DNA from 3 places in the Paenibacillus sp. GD4 genome. Region 1 is predicted to be linked to each of the others. Evidence: riboswitches for the same ligand, from Rfam matches in the RefSeq annotation. Region 1 holds a riboswitch; each other region holds the start of a gene.
The links. Region 1 has a riboswitch for thiamine pyrophosphate ahead of RAC89_RS17860 (ECF transporter S component). Riboswitches for the same ligand answer to the same signal wherever they lie in the genome.
Positions count from the first base shown of each region.

Region 1 (4,464 bases):
CGATCATACCGCCAAGCGCTACGGCGCCCAATGCGCCGAGACCGAAGGCAAGGCCGATCGTTAGGCCGGATACCATGCCCACCTTGCCGGGGAGAAGCTCCTGAGCATACACCACAGTAACCGAGAAGCTGGATAGCAGTATAAATCCGTTCACGAGCAGGATTACATGAGTCCAGAAGGGATCTGCATAAGGAAGCAGCAGCGCCAAAGGCGCGGTCCCCAGCATCGAGAAGAAAATCAGGTTGCGCCGCCCGAATTTGTCGGAGAGCGGACCGCCGAGGAAGGTACCGAACACTCCCGCAGCGGAGAACAGGAAGATATAGATCTGTGCTTGCTCCAGCTTGATGCCGAACTTCTCCATCAAGAAGAACGGATAATAGGTAGAGATCCCCATGCTGTACCACGAACGGGCAAAGATCAGGAACAACAGCATGCTGACCGCAAAGGTAATTTGCTTTTTGCGGGCGGGGCTCATGGTACGGACAGCTCCCGACCGTTGGACCGGAGGGTTCGCCGCCATGTAGCCGCCGTACCACCGGGCAACGGTCAGCTGGACGACGATGCCGAGTCCGGCGACCAGCGTGAACCAGATGGCACCGAACTGGCCAAGCGGCGCGAAGACGAGCGCCGTCATGACGGACGCGAGTGCTTGTCCGGAATTGCCGCCGACCTGGAAGATCGATTGCGCCAAGCCCCGGCGGGAGCCCGCCGCCATGTAGGCAACGCGGGAGGACTCCGGATGGAAAATGGCGGAGCCTAGCCCGACGAACAGCACGGACAGCAGGATAAGCGCATAATTCGGTGCCAGCGCTAATCCGAGCACCCCGATGCAGGTAAGTCCCATGCCGAGCGGCAGCATCATAGGAGTCGGCTTTTTGTCGGCGTAGAGGCCGATCATCGGCTGCATAACGGAGGACGTCATGTTCAAGGCAAAGACGATGACGCCGGACTGCATATAGTTTAACCCCATGGAATCCTTCAGAATCGGAAGAATGGCCGGGATGACGGACTGAATCGTGTCATTTAACAGATGGACCAAGCTGATGGCGAACAAAATACGAAACACGGTTGGCTTGATGTCTGACTGCGGTGCCGCAGCCTGCTTCCTTCCTATGGAAGAAACGGCCGCAGCACTTGGCTGCACTTGCATGGGAAAGCTCATCTCCTTATTTTTGCATAAAGGTACCGAGAGCCTCGCCCATTTTTACTTTGCTTCCTACCTTCAGATCAGCCCGGCTCTCGAACGTGGCGGTCTCGGTGAGTAGTACGATGGTGGAACCAAATTCGAAGTAAGCGAGCTCATCGCCGCGCTCCAGCCGATCCGGAAGCGGATCGACATACCGGATGCTGGCTACATTCAACGCTCCGACCTTGACGACGGCAACCTCGCCGCCTTCATGCTGCATGTACGTGACCAATCGTTCATTGCGGCTGAGCACCCGTCGCATGAAGCGCAGTCCGAAGTCGTTGACCGGATAAACCTTACCGGGGATGTGCTCCTTCTCTACGATGATGCCGCTGACCGGAGTATGAATGCGGTGATAGTCCGTTGGACTCAAGTACAGTACATAGAAAAAACCGTTCTTATAATTCACCATCCGCGGCGAATGATTGAGCAGCTCGTCAATGGTGTAATCCTGACCTTTGACATTCAGGATCAATCCCTCTTGAATCGGTCCCATGCCGGTGATCAGGGCGTCGACAGGGCTGACCATGGCGCCTGGAGCCGTATGGATGGGACGGAGCCCCGTTTTCAGCCGTCTGGTGAAAAAGTCGTTCAGCGATGCATATTCATGAAGGCTCTTCTCCGCATCCTCGACGGGAATGCCGTAGGTCTTAGCGAATTGCGGGATGAACCCGCGGCTGAGCTTGGATTTGGCAAAGGCTCCTGTCATTCGGGAAATGGTTTTGCGGGAGGATAGCTCGGTTAGAAGCCGGAATAACGAACGTTTCATGCTGGTTAGGTTCACCTGTTTCTTCATATTTGTAAAGTCCTACCGACTATAGTGACACATTCCGGGAGCAAGCGCAACCAAGAAAAAGTCGCCTAAACAGCAAGAAAAGGCCCGGAGGGGCCTTTCTCTTCACGTAATTATTGCTTTTTGTACTCCTGACAGGCTAAGCAGGCCGAGATATTCACAAGAATCGGGTTCTTGGAGCCGGAATATTTGGTGCAGGAGATAGGGGCCCGCAGCTGGGGATCATCTGAAATACATATGCAGTAAGGACATTCCGAAACGAGCTCCGTGGTGACCCAAAGCAGCTGCTGCTTCAATTCATCGATTTGATTCATTAATAAGAATGTCTCCCTTAGCGAAATAGAGGTACCAATTACCTATATCTTAGCATGGTTGCCAACGATTTACTTGCGTAATGTGACACAATTTTTATAAAAATTACCTAAAATGTTCTATCTTCCTACGGAATTTATTCGTTGACAATCGGAGCAAAGGTGCTTAATATGAGTTATGTCACTAGGGGAGCCGTAGGGCTGAGACTGGATCAATAGATCCTAGACCCTCTGAACCTGATCTGGATTATGCCAGCGTAGGGAAGTGGAGAGCGTATGCGCGCGATCATGATAAGCTCATCTGGGCCACTTCCATAGTTTTGCGGAGGCGGCCCTTTTTGGCATACATGTCTCGGAACCCGGTTGACAAAACAAAAGGAAAAAAGGAGTTGTGAGGTTTATGTCCAAAGGTTTGAAGCTGACCGATATTTTGGTCACCGTCGTTATTTCCGTTGTCCTTGCTGCCATTTATCATTTTTGGGCCGCCGTGTATGAGGTGGCTAAAGCACCCGGACTTCAGCTCGAGCAGCTGATGTACGGGATGTGGTTTATTGCATCGACGGTAGCGTTCCTGCTCATTCGCAAGCCCGGGGTTGCCTTTCTGGCTGAAGCGGCAGCGGCAAGCGGAGAGCTGCTGCTCGGTTCCCCGTTCGGCGTCGAGGCGTTAACGTACGGTCTGGTGCAAGGGATTTGCGCCGAGCTGCTGTTCGCTGCAACAGGGTATAACCGTTACTCGGCCGTAACGGCGGGACTGGCCGGAATGGCCGCAGGCGCAGGCGCACTGGTGTTCGATTTCTTCAAGGGGTACATGACGGAATTGCAAACCTGGAGCTTGGTGCTGTATATCGTTTTCCGATTCGTGGGGGCGTTTGTGATCTGCGGCTTCGTGGCTGCCGGCTTGGTGAAGGCGTTGGAGGCTACCGGTGTGGCTCAGCTCGTACGGCCGGCAAGCCGCGCCGACTATGATGCGCTGAACCGCAAGACGACGAAGATGTAATGAGTACGATTGCTATGAAGGAACTGGCGGCTGCTGTGGAAGGGCTGCGGCTTAAATTTCCGGGGAGCGACGGACTTCTCTTCGAGGAGCTGTCCCTCTCCGTCAGACATGGAGAGAAGGTGCTGCTGCTCGGTCCGAGCGGCTGCGGAAAGTCGACCTTGCTGCAGGTGCTAAGCGGGCTGATCCCACAAGCGATTGAAGTGCCGATGCTTTGTGACAGCAGTGTGGTGCCGGCGGCTTCGGGCTACTTGTTTCAGGATCCCGAATCGCAGTTCTGCATGCCGTTTGTGGATGAGGAGATCGCCTTTGTACTGGAAAATATGCAGGTGCCTAGGCCGGATATGGCGGGCTTGATCCGCCGGTATCTGGAGCAGGTTGGATTGCAGCTGCCCGACCCGCATGTGCCGATTGCCTCGCTCTCTCAAGGCATGAAGCAGCGGCTGGCTCTTGCGTCATTGCTCGCCCTGCAGCCGGAGGTTTGGTTCTTGGATGAACCGACCTCTTTGCTGGACCCTGAGGGGACCAAGCAGGTTTGGACGACGGTGAAAGAGGTGACAAGGGATCAGACGGTCATCATCGTAGAGCATAAGATCGACGAGATCGTGGATTTCGTGGACCGGGTCGTCTTGTTCGACTACGAGGGCTCGATTCTCGCCGACGGAGAGCCTGCCAGCGTGTTTCGCGATCATAAGCGGGAGCTTCAGGAGTATGGCATTTGGTATCCCGGCGTGTGGTCGGATTATACGGCAAGTCCACGGTACTGGGATGCGACAAAACGTGGCGGCGCCCTGCCTAGCGATGGAGCCGTTGAGCCATTGCTGAAGCTGAGACAGTGGAGCGGCTATCGCGGCAAGGCACCGAGGATTCATGTGGATACCGCAGAAGCGGCAGGTGCGGACTGGATTGCCGTTGTCGGAGAGAACGGCGCCGGCAAGAGCACACTCCTTCAAGGACTGATGCAGCTTATTCCGACTAAGGGCGAATACAAGGTAAGGGGAAATCTCGTCCGCGGCTTCGAGGATATTGGAGATTCCACCGGATATGTGTTTCAAAATCCCGAGATGCAATTTGTGACCGATTCCGTCAAGGAGGAGCTGGCCTTCAATTTCCGCAGGGACGGAGACCCGGAGTCTCTCGTTCAGGAGAAGACGGAGCAGCTGCTGAAGCAATTCGGCTT
Region 1 covers NZ_JAVCYK010000001.1:3,681,992-3,686,455, forward strand. The annotation lists gene RAC89_RS17845 (MFS transporter) at 1-1,150, opposite strand, end outside; gene asd (archaetidylserine decarboxylase) at 1,167-1,955, opposite strand; gene RAC89_RS17855 (hypothetical protein) at 2,093-2,293, opposite strand; TPP riboswitch at 2,467-2,571, shown strand; gene RAC89_RS17860 (ECF transporter S component) at 2,691-3,287, shown strand; gene RAC89_RS17865 (ABC transporter ATP-binding protein) at 3,287-4,464, shown strand, end outside.

Region 2 (4,464 bases), 430 kb from region 1:
TTGCGCCGATTCTGGATACCAAGGTGGAGAATGGAGAGGAGACGGCTAATCAGGCGGCTCTCTTCGTACTCAGAGCATTAGGTTCGGACATGCCGAAGAAGCTTCCGGTTATTCCGGCACCGAAAGAAGGAGGAAGCACCCTATGAAGGAAACGCTGGAGCTGCTGCTGAAGCACCGGTCCATTCGCAAATTTACGAACCAGCCTGTCCCCGAGAACCAATTCGAAGCTATCATAGCCGCGGCACAGCGAGCCTCGACCTCCAGCAACATGCAGGCGTACAGCGTCATCCGGGTTCAAAGCCCCGAGCTGCGTAAGGCGCTTGCCGAGCTGGCAGGCCATCAGGCTTACATCTTCGAGTGTGCGGAATTTCTCGTATGGTGCGCCGACCTGCATCGGCTGCAGCATGCCTGTGGATTGTATGGGAAAGAGCTGGCACGGACGACCGAGAATTTCGTCATCGCCACCGTGGATGCGTCGCTGGCCGCACAGAACGCAGCAGTAGCGGCCGAAGCGATGGGACTCGGCATCGTCTACATCGGCGGGATCCGCAACCAGATTGAGCAAGTATCCGAGCTGTTGAAGCTTCCGGAGCTGGTGTACCCGGTGTTCGGGATGTGTATCGGATACCCGGAGCAAGCGCCGGATCAGCGGCCTCGCCTTCCACAGACAGCCGTGGTGCATACGGATGTGTACGACGAAGGGAAGCATAACGAGGAAGTCGCTTCCTACGATCGGGAGTACCGAAGCTACATACTTGAGCGTTCCGGCGGAAAGCGGGATACCGTCTGGTCGCGCGAGATGTCGGAGCGGGCCTCCAAGCCGCTGCGGCTGCAGATGAAGCCGTTTTTGAAGAGCAAAGGATTTTTACAGGAATAATCCTATAACGCCTGCCCTGAAGGAATGATTCTTCGGGTAAGGCGTTTTTTCGTGTTGACAGTGAGAATGAGAAGCATTATCATTTGGAATAACGGATACTTTTTGAAAGAAGGGCTGCCATCCATGAAGAAGATCAAGTACTGCTGCAAGAATTGGAAGCAAGGCACCAAATCCGTCTACCGAACGATGAAGGAACAGTACCCAGACCTGAAGCAGAAGAAGAAGGATTGTCTCGGAAACTGCCGAATGTGCTCCAAGCAATGCTTTGTGAAGATCGGCAAGAAGGATACGATCTGCGCCATGTCGCCGGAGGAGCTGTACGAGAAGCTGAGCGCTCTGCTGAAGAGTTCATAATAGAGATTCATATTGACGGTAATTTCGGTTACAATATATTGGAATAACGTAAGGTCTGACGACCATTACATGAACGTACTGAGAGGAGCATCCTGCATTGAACGAGCCCTTATATCAAGCATTGAATGACCAAATGAATTTCGAATTTCTATCCTCCCAGGTGTATCTGGCTAAGGCGGCTTATTGTTCGGCGGAGAGCTTGGACGGCTTCGCGAACTTTTTTATTGTGCAAGCGGAGGAAGAGCGGTTTCATGCGATGAAAATCTACAAGTTCCTTAACGCACGCGGCAAACGCGTAACGTTCAAAGGAATGCCGGACCCGAACAACGAATACAGCTCGGTGCTGGATGCATTTGAGCAAGGGTACGCGCATGAGCAGGAGGTAACCCGGCGTATTTATCATCTCTCCGATCTGGCTCTGAATGATCGTGAGCACGCGACCATTCACTTCCTTAAATGGTTTATCGACGAACAGGTGGAAGAGGAAGCGATGTTCGACGGACTGATTCAGAAGCTGAAGCGCATTGATAAAGACAGCAATGCCTTCTTCATGCTGGATGCCGAGCTTGCGAAGCGGACCTTTGTGCCGCCGGCGGAATAACGGAAGCTGCAGCTCTTCACCGAGGGGCTGCCGTTTTTGTTTTGGAGCCATCTTAGCATTGCTTAACCGAGACCGATATGGTACCATTTTCCTGTTAGAAATACCACTAGGGGAGCCGACAGGCTGAGACGGGATGCCATCCCGGACCCTTCGAACCTGATCTGGGTGATGCCAGCGTAGGGAAGTGGAGAGCCGTAGATCCTGTCACATGAGCTGTGTCAGCGAACCTCTCCCTTCGTCGGAGAGGTTTTTTGTTATCCTTGTCTCAGCACTGAGGCGGTATGAGGAGGAAGCACAATATGACTAGCTTTACCGGGCAGCTTAGGCAGGACTTTGACGCTATTTTTGAAGCCAATTATCATCATCCCTTCATTCGGGGCGTGGGCCGTGGGGAGCTGATGGCCGATCAGCTTATCCATTATGTGAAACAGGATTACGAATATTTGAATGCATATGTGCGCGCTTACGGTCTGGCGGTATCCAAATGCTCCACACGGGAGGAGATGGCCTATTTTCAAGAGAAAATCGGCTTTATTCTTAACGATGAAACCCATCCGCATCGAAACTTCTGTGAAGCCGCCGGGGTGAGCTACGAGGACCTGCAGGGCTTCCGGCCGGCGCCTGCCGCTCATCATTATATTCGGCATATGCTCACGGTTGCTCACGAAGGAACGCTGGGAGAAATCATGTGTGTACTGCTGCCCTGTCCTTGGATCTACTGGGATATTGGGGAAAGGCTGGTCAAGGAGTTCAACCCTCAGCCGGATCATCCGTACTATGATTGGATCCAGTTTTATGCTTCGGAACGAATAGCTTCGGCAACGCGGGAGCTTTGCCGGAGAATTGACGTATGGGCAGAGGAGCGGGCGACAACGGCCGAACGTGAGCGGATGCGCGAGCATTTTGAGCTAAGCGCTCAAATGGAATATATGTTCTGGGACATGGCGTATCATGTGCAGGATTGGCCAGTGAAGCTGAAGTGAAGGAAGACGCCTCAACGTAGGGAAAGAACTCTTTGCGGGGAAAGCGTCTTTTTTTCGATGGAAACCGAACTTGCCCCGGCCGCCGCACGCTGTAAAATGATGTTTACACGCAAAATTACAGTGTGATAAAATGAACCTAATTTTGAACAAATGCTTTATAGTGAGACAAATGTTCAATGTAGAGATGAGCCTGTAGAAGGTCTAGTGGGGATCGGTAACGGGAGAGGAGCAGGAGAATGAAGGAGCTAGTGGAAGCCTACCGTGGCGAAATGCTGGATAAACGGCTCGAGGAGCTGGTCCATTTCGTCTATCGCTGTGAATGCGGTCAGGAGCACAGGGTCGACCTGCAAAAGGTCGTCATCGAGGAAGGGGCGCTTTGCCGCGTACACGAGGTGATCGCCGAGCTGCAATTGGGCACTAAGGCCTTGTTGATCGCAGACGATCGTACCTATGAGGCCGCAGGGGAGCGGCTGTACCGAATGCTAAGCGAGCAAGGACTCGATATTACGCTTAGCGTGAATCATGAGAAGAACCTGTACGCGGATGAAAAGGCACTGGGCAAAGCGCTGATCGACATCGAACCGGATACGGAATTCATCATTGTGGTGGGCGCAGGTACACTGAACGATACGGCCCGATATATAAGCTATAAGCTGAACCTTCCTTATCTTGTCGTAGCCACCGCACCGTCCATGGACGGGTATGCCTCTACCGGATCGCCGCTGCTTGTGGAAGGCTTCAAGAAAACGTTCCTTGCCGTTTCTCCAGCGGCCATTATCGGGGATCTGGATATTTTGGCTGCGGCTCCGCGGGAGATGATGGCGGCTGGCTTCGGGGATATGCTGGCCAAAATCACGGCGCTTTGCGATTGGAAGCTGGCGGCTGCGGTGGAGGAGGAGCATTACTGTCCTCTTATTTCAAAAATGATGGTGAAAGCACTGTCCTTATGTATCAATCATGTCCAAGGCTTAGCTGATGGGAAGAAGGAAGCCGTAGGTTATGTAATGGAAGGCTTGGTTCTTTCGGGAATCGCCATGCAGATGCTGGGTAACTCCCGTCCCGCATCCGGCTCGGAGCACCACATGTCTCATTACTGGGAGATGCTGCACGTCATGCAGGGGCATGATCCGGAGCTGCATGGGGTCAAGGTGAGCATAGCAACCTTATTCATTATTTCCATGTATCACAAGCTGCTTGAGCTGCCCGCGGAATCTCTGAATATGATAGAGAAATCGGAAGAACAGCTGGCCCGCTGGGAAAGTGAAGTTGGAAGATGCTACGGGCCGCTTGCTCAAGAGGTCATAGGCAGCAACCGAAAGCTGTTCCTGAAGCAGGAGGAGCTGGAGGGAAGGCGGCAGAGGCTTACAGCAAGGTGGGAAGAGCTGAAGGCAGAGTTCTCGCTGCTGCTGCAGCTGGCCCCGGAAGCGAAGCAGCTGCTGGAGCTGCTGGGTGCGCCCGTATCTCCTGAGCAGATCGGGATCGATCGCGATACTACTCGGGATGCTCTGCTCTATGCCAAAGAAGTGCGCGGACGATATACGATCCTTCAGCTCGCGGACCAGCTGGGGCTCCTTGAGTCCTTCGCCGAAGAGCTGCTGCAGGAGCCCGGAAGTCGGACCGATACCGTCTATTGGCAGGCGCATAGAGGC
Region 2 covers NZ_JAVCYK010000001.1:3,248,297-3,252,760, forward strand. The annotation lists gene RAC89_RS15600 (TetR family transcriptional regulator) at 1-146, shown strand, start outside; gene nfsA (oxygen-insensitive NADPH nitroreductase) at 143-877, shown strand; gene RAC89_RS15610 (DUF1450 domain-containing protein) at 944-1,231, shown strand; gene RAC89_RS15615 (ferritin) at 1,329-1,832, shown strand; TPP riboswitch at 1,931-2,032, shown strand; gene tenA (thiaminase II) at 2,132-2,815, shown strand; gene RAC89_RS15625 (iron-containing alcohol dehydrogenase) at 3,052-4,464, shown strand, end outside.
Region 2: it holds a riboswitch for thiamine pyrophosphate, as region 1 does, so the genes downstream of both, tenA (thiaminase II) here and RAC89_RS17860 (ECF transporter S component) in region 1, are expected to answer to the same signal.

Region 3 (4,464 bases), 380 kb from region 1:
TGGCAAGACGAAAGTCTCCTCCCGGGCGATTTTTATGGATACGTCCAAACGAATTATGAAGGAAAAAGGCTTAACCCCGGAGTTTTCGAAGGAAACCGGACAAAACTACGTGGAATACACCGAAGACGGAAAGCTGCAGCGGATTTGGCTGGAGGATGAAACGTCCGTGAAGTCCCGTCTGGAGCTAGTGAACAAATATGACCTTGCCGGCATCGCCTCTTGGCGGCGCGGCTATGAAAGTCCTGAGCTTTGGGAGTTTATCCGCACTCATCTTATACCTTAAATAAAAAAACTGGCTCCTTTGCTGACAAAGGGCCAGTTTTTTTGTGCAGCCTACTTCCCGGCTGGGGTTTGTTCCCCTGACGGAGGAGCGTGCTTCGGGTCCAGGGAAAGAATCGTTTTGCAATACATGCAGCGATCGGTTTTGCCCAGCATTTTCGTGGGCTTGCCGCATTCCGGGCAATCCACTACGGTTGCACTGGTCGACATCATCCCTGCTGCGAAATACACCGCCATACTAGCCAGCATGGCTATGGCTCCGATCAGCATACAGATGACGGCAATAATTCTGCCTGCGGTTCCCCAATCAAAAACGATTCCGGCAAGGCCGAGAATCATGAGCAGCATGCCGCCCATTGTCAGCAGTAATCCCCATAACCGGAATTCATTGACTTTACTGGATCTGAGTATCATGTCGGGCCTTCTTTCGTGTAAAAGAATTGTATGATTTGTCACAGAATGATGCAGGAAACCGGTGTCCGAATGTAGAAATAAATAACCTAAAAAGAGATGTGTAACGGTCATGGGGGGCCAGTAGGATGATTATAATGAAGCAGCAATGGATAGCAAGGTTTCGGGAGAGTGAATCAGTTATCGGGGTTATCGCGGTAGAAAACCCTTCTTCTTACTCGGCAGTCACCGACGGGTTTGATTTGCTGCTGCTGGTTATATCCCAAGACCCGGCTCGTACACATCAACAGTACCATTATAGTAAAGAGGGGCGCCGTATACAAGAACGTTGGATGAGCCCGGAAGAGCTGGATGAATTCATTTTACATGGAGAGCATCGCAATATCATTTATTGGATCTTAAAAGGAGAGATACTTTTGGATCGGGATATGTATTTGGAGGGCTTGAGACATCGCGTGCTTGAGTTTCCTGTAGAGCTTAGGGAACACAAGCTGCTTATCGAGTTTTCCAAGTTTTTGCGAAGCTACCTGCAAACGAAGGAATATATATCGGAAAAGCATGATCTTGATGCTTATCATAATATTTTCGAAGCGCTGCATCATTGGGCGCGAATTGTCATCATTGAGGCGGGCTATCACCCTGAAGTTACCGTATGGCGTCAAATTAAAAGCATCAATCCCGGTGTCTACAAGCTGTATGAAGAGCTGATGCAAAGCAGCGAAACCGTTGAGCAGAGGGTCCAACTAGTTCTTCTCGCTTGTGAATTTTCCGTAATGTCCAAGATGGAGCGCTGCTGCAAGCTGCTGATTGAGGTGCTGGGCAGCAGGGAGGTTGCCTGGAGTCTTGAAGAACTGCAGCATCTGCCTAAGTTGTCGGATGTGCGCACAGAGCTGCCGTTGCTCTTGAATAAGCTGGTGACGAAGGCACTTGCTCGGGAAGTCGCTTATGTGATTGAAGATGATTTAAGCGTCTTGGAATTAAGATATACTCTATAATTCATTACCAGCTTATGATATGATATTAGTAATCGAATACCACTAGGGGAGCCCTTGCATGCGGGGCTGAGAGTAAGAAGCGACATTCTTTGACCCTTGGAACCTGATACGGCCTGCCTGTAAGGCGGGGCACTGGGTGATGCCAGCGTAGGGAAGTGGACTTATTTTGCGGATACGAGATGCTCTGCAGCGTAGAACCCAAGAAGTCAGCCCTAGCCGGCTGGCTTTTTTTATGCTTGTAGAGACCTTTAGGGAGGTGGCACGATGCAGCTGACAGTGAATGGGGATATTCGTGAGGTAACGGACGTAACTAACGTTTTGGATTTGTTAAAGGCTTTTAAATTAGATCAGAAGATCCTTGTGGTAGAACTCAACCGGACGATTATTGACCGGGAGCGGTACGAGGAGACCGCTTTGAAGGACGGAGATCGGATTGAAATTGTTCACTTTGTAGGCGGGGGTTGATAAGCCCGTCCATCTATACTTTACTATTCCAGGAGGTGCGGCTTTTTATGAGCGGCGTGTTGAAAATTGGTCCTTATGAGTTCAAGTCAAGACTTTTGTTAGGTACGGGGAAGTTTACCGACCTTGGAATTCAATCGGAGGCTGTTAAGGCTTCGGAGGCGGATGTACTTACGTTTGCTATCCGACGTTTGCCGATTGATAATCCGGATGCGCCGAATTTTCTTGAGACCTTGGATCTTAAGAAGTTCACGCTGCTTCCGAATACGGCAGGGGCTTATACGGTAGAGGAAGCGGTCCGCATAGCTAGACTTGCCAAGGCAACAGGACTTTGCGACATGATCAAGGTAGAGGTCATTGGCGATCCAAGAACCCTTCTTCCCGATCCTGTGGGAACGCTTGAGGCGACGAAAATCCTGGTAGACGAAGGCTTCATCGTACTTCCTTATACATCGGACGATCCGATCCTTGCACGTAAGCTGCAGGAGGCGGGAGCGGCTGCTGTGATGCCTGGTGCATCTCCGATTGGTTCCGGTCAAGGAATTGTGAACCAAGGGAACCTGCGATTCATTATCGAAGAAGCGAAGGTTCCTATTATTGTTGATGCCGGTATCGGTGGTCCTGCGGATGCAGCCTTGGCTATGGAGCTCGGAGCGGACGGTGTGCTGTTGAATACGGCTGTTGCCGGTGCGAAGGATCCGGTTTTGATGGCAGAGGCCTTTAAGCTGGCCGTGGAAGCAGGACGGAAGGGTTTCCTTGCGGGACGTATACCTAAGAAGCGCTATGCCTCTGCGAGCAGCCCTGAGGAAGGTATGATCGAATAGAGGACCAAAAGAAGAGCAGGGGCGAGGTTGTATGCTCTTGCTCTTCTTCTCAATATGGCTCGAAATATTAGGCTTGACTTAAGCTTTGCCTATGTGATAAATTATTCTTCGTCGTTAAGGCGACTCGTCCGATTGAGGTAGGGTTGAATGAAACGAAATCCCGAGTGTTAAAAAGAATTAAAAAAAACACTTGCAATCAGATAGGCGAATGTGGTATATTAAAAAAGTCGCCGCTGAAAACGACGACAACAAACGACAAGGTTACAGAGTTTGACTTTGTCCGACATTGCCCTTTGAAAACTGAACAACGAGAGAGTGAAAATAAAACGAATCTTCGGATTCGTGCTAGCTTTGAACATGAGCAAGTCAAACTACTTTATTGGAGAGTTTGATCCTGGCTCAGGACGAACGCTGGCGGCGTGCCTAATACATGCAAGTCGAGCGAGGGTCTTCGGACCCTAGCGGCGGACGGGTGAGTAACACGTAGGCAACCTGCCTGTAAGACCGGGATAACTACCGGAAACGGTAGCTAAGACCGGATAGATGGCTTCTTCGCATGGAGGAGCTTGGAAACACGGCGCAAGCTGTGGCTTACAGATGGGCCTGCGGCGCATTAGCTAGTTGGTGAGGTAACGGCTCACCAAGGCGACGATGCGTAGCCGACCTGAGAGGGTGATCGGCCACACTGGGACTGAGACACGGCCCAGACTCCTACGGGAGGCAGCAGTAGGGAATCTTCCGCAATGGACGAAAGTCTGACGGAGCAACGCCGCGTGAGTGATGAAGGTTTTCGGATCGTAAAGCTCTGTTGCCAGGGAAGAACGTTCCGGGGAGTAACTGCCCTGGAAATGACGGTACCTGAGAAGAAAGCCCCGGCTAACTACGTGCCAGCAGCCGCGGTAATACGTAGGGGGCAAGCGTTGTCCGGAATTATTGGGCGTAAAGCGCGCGCAGGCGGTCTTTTAAGTTTGGTGTTTAAGCCCAGGGCTCAACCCTGGTTCGCACTGAAAACTGGGAGACTTGAGTGCAGGAGAGGAAAGTGGAATTCCACGTGTAGCGGTGAAATGCGTAGAGATGTGGAGGAACACCAGTGGCGAAGGCGACTTTCTGGACTGTAACTGACGCTGAGGCGCGAAAGCGTGGGGAGCAAACAGGATTAGATACCCTGGTAGTCCACGCCGTAAACGATGAGTGCTAGGTGTTAGGGGTTTCGATACCCTTGGTGCCGAAGTAAACACAGTAAGCACTCCGCCTGGGGAGTACGCTCGCAAGAGTGAAACTCAAAGGAATTGACGGGGACCCGCACAAGCAGTGGAGTATGTGGTTTAATTCGAAGCAACGCGAAGAACCTTACCAGGTCTTGACATCCCTCTGAATGTCCTAGAGATAGGGCAGGCCTTCGGGACAGAGGAGACAGGTGGTGCATGGTTGTCGTCAGCTCGTGTCGTGAGATGTTGGGTTAAGTCCCGCAACGAGCGCAACCCTTGATTTCA
Region 3 covers NZ_JAVCYK010000001.1:3,297,401-3,301,864, forward strand. The annotation lists gene RAC89_RS15850 (glycosyl hydrolase family 18 protein) at 1-283, shown strand, start outside; gene RAC89_RS15855 (DUF2614 family zinc ribbon-containing protein) at 334-693, opposite strand; gene RAC89_RS15860 (nucleotidyltransferase-like protein) at 819-1,685, shown strand; TPP riboswitch at 1,720-1,856, shown strand; gene thiS (sulfur carrier protein ThiS) at 1,950-2,150, shown strand; gene RAC89_RS15870 (thiazole synthase) at 2,198-2,971, shown strand; rRNA gene RAC89_RS15875 (16S ribosomal RNA) at 3,348-4,464, shown strand, end outside.
Region 3: it holds a riboswitch for thiamine pyrophosphate, as region 1 does, so the genes downstream of both, thiS (sulfur carrier protein ThiS) here and RAC89_RS17860 (ECF transporter S component) in region 1, are expected to answer to the same signal.